Regions from separate parts of the Agarivorans sediminis genome, predicted to be linked through region 3. Evidence: predicted binding sites of a transcription regulator. Region 3 holds the regulator's gene; each other region holds the start of a gene.

Region 1 (2,277 bases), 1.0 Mb from region 3:
CATTTATAAGCCCTAAACCAGCCATTAAAAAGATTGCAAACCACTTGCTCATTTTTGTTCCTCCATTCTACTTACTTAAAATGGGCAAAAACTCATTGAAAAGCAATAAAAAAACCCGCTTTAAAGCGGGTTTTATATGCCGTGTAACGTTTTGTTTATACGCTGTAGTACAATTCGAACTCAACTGGGTGAGTTGTCATGTTAATGCGTTCAACGTCAGCAGATTTCAATGCGATGTAAGAATCAATGTAATCATCGCTGAATACGCCGCCGGCCGTTAAGAATTCACGGTCAGCATCTAGGCAAGCTAGTGCATTTTCAAGTGAAGTTGCCACTTGTGGAATTGCTGCTGCTTCTTCTGCAGGTAGGTCGTACAAATCTTTATCCATAGCGTCGCCAGGATGAGTTTTGTTTTTGATCCCGTCAAGGCCAGCCATCAACATTGCAGAGAATGCTAAGTATGGGTTTGCTGTTGGGTCAGGGAAACGTACTTCGATACGACGTGCTTTAGGCGAAGGTACTACAGGAATACGAATAGACGCAGAACGGTTACGCGCTGAGTAAGCTAGCATAACGGGTGCTTCGAAGCCTGGTACTAAACGCTTGTACGAGTTAGTCGATGCGTTAGCAAAAGCGTTAATCGCTTTAGCGTGTTTGATGATACCGCCAATGTAGAACAATGCAGTTTCAGATAGGCCACCATATAGGTCACCAGCAAACAAGTTTTCGCCGTCTTTCCAAATTGATTGGTGAACGTGCATACCACTACCGTTATCACCAACAACTGGCTTAGGCATGAAGGTTGCTGTTTTTCCGTAAGCGTGAGCTACGTTGTGAACAACATACTTAAGCACTTGAGTTTCATCAGCTTTTTCAACAATAGAGTTGAAAAGCGTTGCAATTTCGTTTTGGCCAGCAGTCGCCACTTCGTGGTGATGCGCTTCAACAGTTTGACCCATTTCTTCAAGTACTAAACACATTGCTGAACGTAGATCTTGTGAAGAATCAACTGGCGCTACTGGGAAGTAACCACCTTTAACGCCTGGGCGGTGACCGGTGTTGCCATCTTCAAAGTGCTTGTCTGAGTTCCAAGATGCTTCATCAGCATCAATTTTGTACATAGAACCTGACATGTCAGTTTTGTATTTAACATCGTCAAACAAGAAGAACTCAGGCTCAGGACCAAAGTAAGCAGCGTCTGCAATACCTGTAGAACGCATGTATTCTTCAGCGCGCTTAGCAACCGAGCGTGGGTCACGGTCGTAACCTTGCATTGTTGCAGGCTCTAAAATGTCACAGCGAATGTTTAGAGTGTTTTCTTCAGTGAACGGGTCTAAAACAGCAGTAGCAGGATCAGGCATCAATACCATGTCTGATTCGTTAATGCCTTTCCAGCCAGAAATAGAAGAACCATCGAACATCTTGCCGTCGGTGAAGAAATCTTCGTCAACCTGGTGAGATGGGATAGATACGTGTTGTTCTTTACCTTTAGTATCGGTAAAGCGTAAGTCAACAAATTTAACCTCTTGCTCTTTAAGCAAAGCTAAAACTTCTGCAGACATGTTTTTAACCTCCGGTGTCATCAAAATTGATGGTTCAATCGATTTGAATTGTAATAATTGCGAATTTATCACTGCTGTGTTGCATCTAGCGAAAACTGTGCCAATGCATAAGTTGTTGAAACTTATGGTTACAATGGGCGTTAGCGTCAATATGGTGCAATCAATCGCACCTTTATGGTGCTAATCTTGTCCGTTTTGGTGCAAGTAGTTTTGGCAGTGAACATCATACCTTAAATACGCAGAGGAAAAACCGTGATCAACTTAAAACTATGAGAATTTGTCGTTTATATGTACAATAGCCCACTTTTTGATTTTACCTCATTATATAAAGGGCTAAACGCCGTGCTAGATAAGTTAAGAAACATCGCCATTATTGCTCACGTCGACCACGGGAAAACCACCCTGGTAGACAAACTATTGCAGCAATCAGGAACGTTAACCACCCGTGGCGATGCTGAAGAGCGAGTCATGGACTCTAACGATATTGAAAAAGAACGTGGTATTACTATTCTTGCAAAGAATACTGCGATCGAGTGGCACGATTACCACATCAACATCGTTGATACTCCTGGACACGCCGACTTTGGCGGTGAAGTTGAACGCGTAATGTCTATGGCAGACTCTGTGTTGCTGTTGGTTGATGCGCAAGAAGGTCCAATGCCGCAAACTCGCTTTGTAACTCAAAAAGCATTTGCGCAAGGCCTTAAGCCAATTT
Region 2 (2,277 bases), 2.1 Mb from region 3:
CTAAATGGCGAGTGGGCGCCATAGACATCGTCACTCTATACACTTCTCTAAAATCCAACTGCAACTCAGTGACATACACATCGTCAACTGCATAAGCATTAACCACTTTAGCCCCACGAATAACCCCGGCTACAGAAGCCGCTAAACGCTCGTTACCCAATACCATGTCACTAATGGTGGCGGTGCTGTCGATATGTTGGCCATACACTTGTTCTGATAGCTCACGGTAAGCATCAAGCTTTGACGCTTTCATGGCGCGAAGTTGCTTGGCTGAATTATCAGCACCGCGCTGCTGGCTAATTGGAGCGTAACCAACCGCATTCACCACCGTAAAATCACCCGGTGGTTGGTAAGTCCACTCAACTTGTTTTACTTGAGTGGTCGGCGTACATGCCAACAGCAGCAATACTGAAAGGCTTAAAAACCAAGTTCTAAAGTACAGTTTGTTCATGACGCTGCAAGCTCCCATTAACACTAGTGACTCGAGGAGAGGTGGCTCCTGCACTATTTGGAAAAAACTGATAGGCCGCAGATACCACCGCTTGATTAGCCAGCTCAACTAAACGTAAATTGACATGTCTGCCTGAACCGGTTCGCTGAAAACTCCCCACGACCACATAAGTTATCTGCATTTGTTCGCGCAATAACTCTGCATCTCGAGATAAAGAAAATTCGCCAAATCCAGGGTCCATCTGAAAACGGCCAGTTAAGCGAGGTTCAATCGTATTTATGCCTTCATTGGATAAAGCGGCAAACATTGCCTCTGCCACTTGCCGCCCAAAACTATCGCTGGATTGTAAGTTATCTAAATCCACCACTGTACTTATGGCCACAGAATCAGAGGCACTCAGCTCAATATCATCCGTCAGTTGTTTAGACAGATTATCAACGTATGCGTACAGAGCTTGATCTTGCTGCTCTCTAGGCTCAACATATGGATAATTTGAAACGTGATGTAAACTGGTATTACATCCTTGTAGTATCATTAGCACTACAAGCCATATCGAATAACGCATATAACTCCCCTTCCTACTCGTTCACTATGGCTATTTCACAGTAATAGCCAAGCAATATGTGTTCCATGAAGCAAAAAGCATTCCAGTCAAAAAAATAACACCTAGACTTGGGTACAGTTATTGCTTAGTTAGGACTAGGAGGGACTTATGAAACAACTTATTTTACTCATTGGTTTGTTGCTCAGCGTGTCAGCCCAAGCAGTCTGGTATGAAGCGAAAGGTCAAGCGACCATCGTTAACCAGGATCTTGACCAAGCCCGCAGCACCGCAACCCAAGAAGCCGTTAAGCAGCTATTACTTTATGCTGGCGCATCGGTGACTAGTATTAGCCAAGTATCTGGCGGTCAACTCACCCTAGATCAGATAGAGGTGGTATCTAAAGGCTCCTTACACAACATCAAAGTGCTAGATGAAGGAAACCTTGGGCAGCAATACTATGTGGTTTTACAGGCAGATGTCTTTCCCGCGGCTACCCAATGTAAAGCCAGTGGCTACAGTAAAAACATGTTGCTATTGCCGCCATTTCTAAAGCAGCAACACCAAGTAAGAGTGGGCCAATTACATGAAATTTCGCCGGCTGTAGAGCAACGTGCTTACGATATTGCCAGAGAAGTCGGTCGCCAATTCAATGTGAAGCACCCGCCTAAATTACCACTTAATTACTACAAACCCGGCGAGCATAACTTTAAAGGCATTAAAGATGTTGCCGACCGCTACGGGGCGCAATATTTACTGGGTTTAGAACTTGAAAACATTTCGCTAGACCAAGAGCACAAACCCAAGCTATTTAATTTCAGCTATCCCAACCGCTATTTTGTCGTCAATGCACGTGTATATAATGCGATTGATTTGGAAGAGATTTATAACAAGCGATTCTCAGTTCATGCCCCTTGGGAGTTCGATGCACGAACCATCATTTCACCGCACTCTGCCGAGTTTTGGTTATCGTCTTATGGGCAAACGGTTAGTAGCACTTTGCAACAGGTGATTTCTGAAGTAGATGCATTGCTAGCATGCCAACCTTTACAAGGCAGCGTGGTGAAAGTACTCGGGCCCGATCGCTGGCAAATTAACTTGGGCCAAGCCAACCAATTAAATACTGGTATGCTGCTAGAGTTAATCCATCAAAACTATCACTGGGGGAGTTGGGATGTACCTCGACAAGAGCAGCAACTCGCTGGCAGCATGGTAAGAATCGAACAGGTTTATCAGGAAAGTGCCATCGTAGTAGCGGTCGACCCAACCATGACAGCAAACATTC
Region 3 (2,277 bases):
ATCAATAGCATCGAAGGAAATAGCAGGGTCACAGCGTAAAAAAACCGCTGTAGCTTGGTGCTGATTGTCGATTCTGCCGTGAGGAATAGCGATACCTTGGCCAATTCCGGTGCTGCCCATTTTTTCCCTGTTTAACAGGCTTTCAAAAATAGTTTGAGCACTGGTATCAAGTTGTTTAGCGACGAGTTCACTTATCAGTTCCAATGCGCGCTTCTTAGAGGAACATTGGACTGTACTAAGCGTACAGTCCAAATTTAGTACTTTATTTATTTGCATTACTTTGGCTAATGTCTGTTTAATTTTTCTTTGTGTTTAATAACTTGGCGGTCAAGTTTATCAATGAGGCTATCAATGGCGGCATACATATCAGAGTGCTCTGCAGTGGCAAACAGCTCTCCGCCATTAAGGTGCAAGGTAGCTTCGGCAATTTGATTGAGCTTTTCTACGTTGAGGATGACGTGAACATTGTTGATTTGTTCAAAACGTCGTTGCAGTTTGGCAAACTTAGTGTGGACATATTCTTTTAGTGATTCAGTAATTTCTACATGGTGTCCAGTAAGATTAATTTGCATATATCTTGTCCCCTTTTGTGGCCGTTATATAAGGCTTTTACGTTGGTTAGAAGGTGGAATCGCTAAAGACTCACGATATTTTGCTATCGTGCGCCTCGCCACCTTGATCCCCTGATCTGCCAAAATGTCAGCTATCTTGCTATCACTGAGTGGTTTGTTGGTATTTTCGGCAGCAACCAGTTTCTTAATGAGTGCGCGAATCGCGGTAGATGAGCATTCCCCACCTCCGTCTGTAGCCACGTGGCTAGAGAAAAAATACTTTAATTCGAAAATTCCGCGGGGAGTATGCATAAATTTTTGGGTTGTCACCCGAGAAATGGTCGATTCATGCATTTCTACTGCTTCAGCCACATCGTTCAACACCATTGGTTTCATTGCTTCAGCACCATATTCAAAAAATGCTTGTTGGTGGTGAACGATACAGTTGGATACTTTTAATAAGGTTTCGTTACGGCTCTCAATACTTTTTATGAACCATTTCGCTTCTTGTAGGTGGCTGCGAATGAATTGAGTATCGGTAGCATTTGACGTTTTGCTCAAAGACGCATAGTGAGAATTGACTCGTAGTTTAGGCATGGCATCCGGGTTTAATTCTACTACCCAGCGGCCCTGGCGTTTTATAACGGATACGTCGGGAATTACATACTGCGCTTGATTCGGTTCTACCGCATTGCCGGGGCGTGGCTCAAGGGTGTGGATTAAACGCATTACTTCGCGTAGCTGTTCTTCTTTGAGTTTGGTTTTGCGAGCTAATAAACGAAAATCCCGGTTGGCCAATACGTCGATATGATTTGATACGACCTCTCTGGCTTCTTTCAACCAAGGTGTTTCTTCAGCAAAACGACTTAATTGAATCATTAAACACTCTTGTAAGGAGCGAGCAGCAATGCCGACGGGGTCAAAATGTTGAATACGTTTTAGCACCGCTTCTACTTCGTCTAATTCTACATCTAGTGCGTTATTATCACTGGAGCGTAAGCCTTCAAGTAGTTGGTCACAGTCTTGAGTGAGGTAACCTGAGTTATCAACCGCATCAATAATCGCTAATGCGATGGCTTGATCTACTTCACTAAAGGGAGTTAAACGCATTTGCCACAATAGATGGTCTTGTAAGGAGTCGACGGTTTCGCCTTGAAACAACATGTCGTTGTCTTCGCCGCCACTAGCAGAGCCTGAACTCGCAGGGCCAGAACTGGCGCTATATATATCATCCCATGTTGAATCAACGGGTAGGTCTTCAGCAACCGTGTCTTGGGAAATGGCATCACCGGCTTCAATTTGGCTAGAGTCAACTTCAGGCTGGCTGTTTTCCGCCTCATCACTTCTTTCGTTGGCCGACTTTTCAACTGAGTCACTGTCGCTTGGCTGCGACTCATCCGCCTCAAGAAGTGGGTTACTTTCCAGTGCCTCTTGAATCTCTTGCTGTAAATCCAGCGTTGATAGCTGAAGTAAGCGTATGGCCTGTTGTAACTGAGGTGTCATGGTTAATTGCTGACCAAGACGCAACTGCAAAGATGCTTTCATTAATTACCGCTGTTCCTTCTTCTTATTATATTTTTCTAGATACACTTTAACTATAGCTTGAATTGCTCGCCGAGATAAACTCGTTTCACATGTTCATTTTCAAGTATCTCTTTGGGCTTCCCTGAGGCTATCAATTCGCCTTGGCTAACGATATAGGCATGCTCACAAACATCGAGGGTTT

The links. Region 3 encodes sigma-54, which starts transcription at its own class of promoters, with help from an activator protein. Its sites were predicted from a motif close to GTTGGCACGNNNNTNGNNT; they were not measured.
Region 1: glnA (glutamate--ammonia ligase) is a predicted target of sigma-54. The motif match lies at 1,649-1,667, and genes of this name have one in related genera.
Region 2: M0C34_RS07710 (FlgO family outer membrane protein) is a predicted target of sigma-54. The motif match lies at 1,066-1,084, and genes of this name have one in related genera.

What each region holds. Positions count from the first base shown of each region.
Region 1 is NZ_CP096670.1:236,341-238,617, forward strand. It holds gene M0C34_RS01160 (DUF4124 domain-containing protein) at 1-52, opposite strand, end outside; gene glnA (glutamate--ammonia ligase) at 156-1,562, opposite strand; gene typA (translational GTPase TypA) at 1,905-2,277, shown strand, end outside.
Region 2 is NZ_CP096670.1:1,704,537-1,706,813, reverse strand. It holds gene M0C34_RS07715 (LPP20 family lipoprotein) at 1-451, opposite strand, end outside; gene M0C34_RS07710 (FlgO family outer membrane protein) at 432-1,016, opposite strand; gene M0C34_RS07705 (flagellar assembly protein T N-terminal domain-containing protein) at 1,164-2,277, shown strand, end outside.
Region 3 is NZ_CP096670.1:3,809,253-3,811,529, reverse strand. It holds gene ptsN (PTS IIA-like nitrogen regulatory protein PtsN) at 1-276, opposite strand, end outside; gene hpf (ribosome hibernation promoting factor) at 285-572, opposite strand; gene M0C34_RS17350 (RNA polymerase factor sigma-54) at 597-2,096, opposite strand; gene lptB (LPS export ABC transporter ATP-binding protein) at 2,147-2,277, opposite strand, start outside.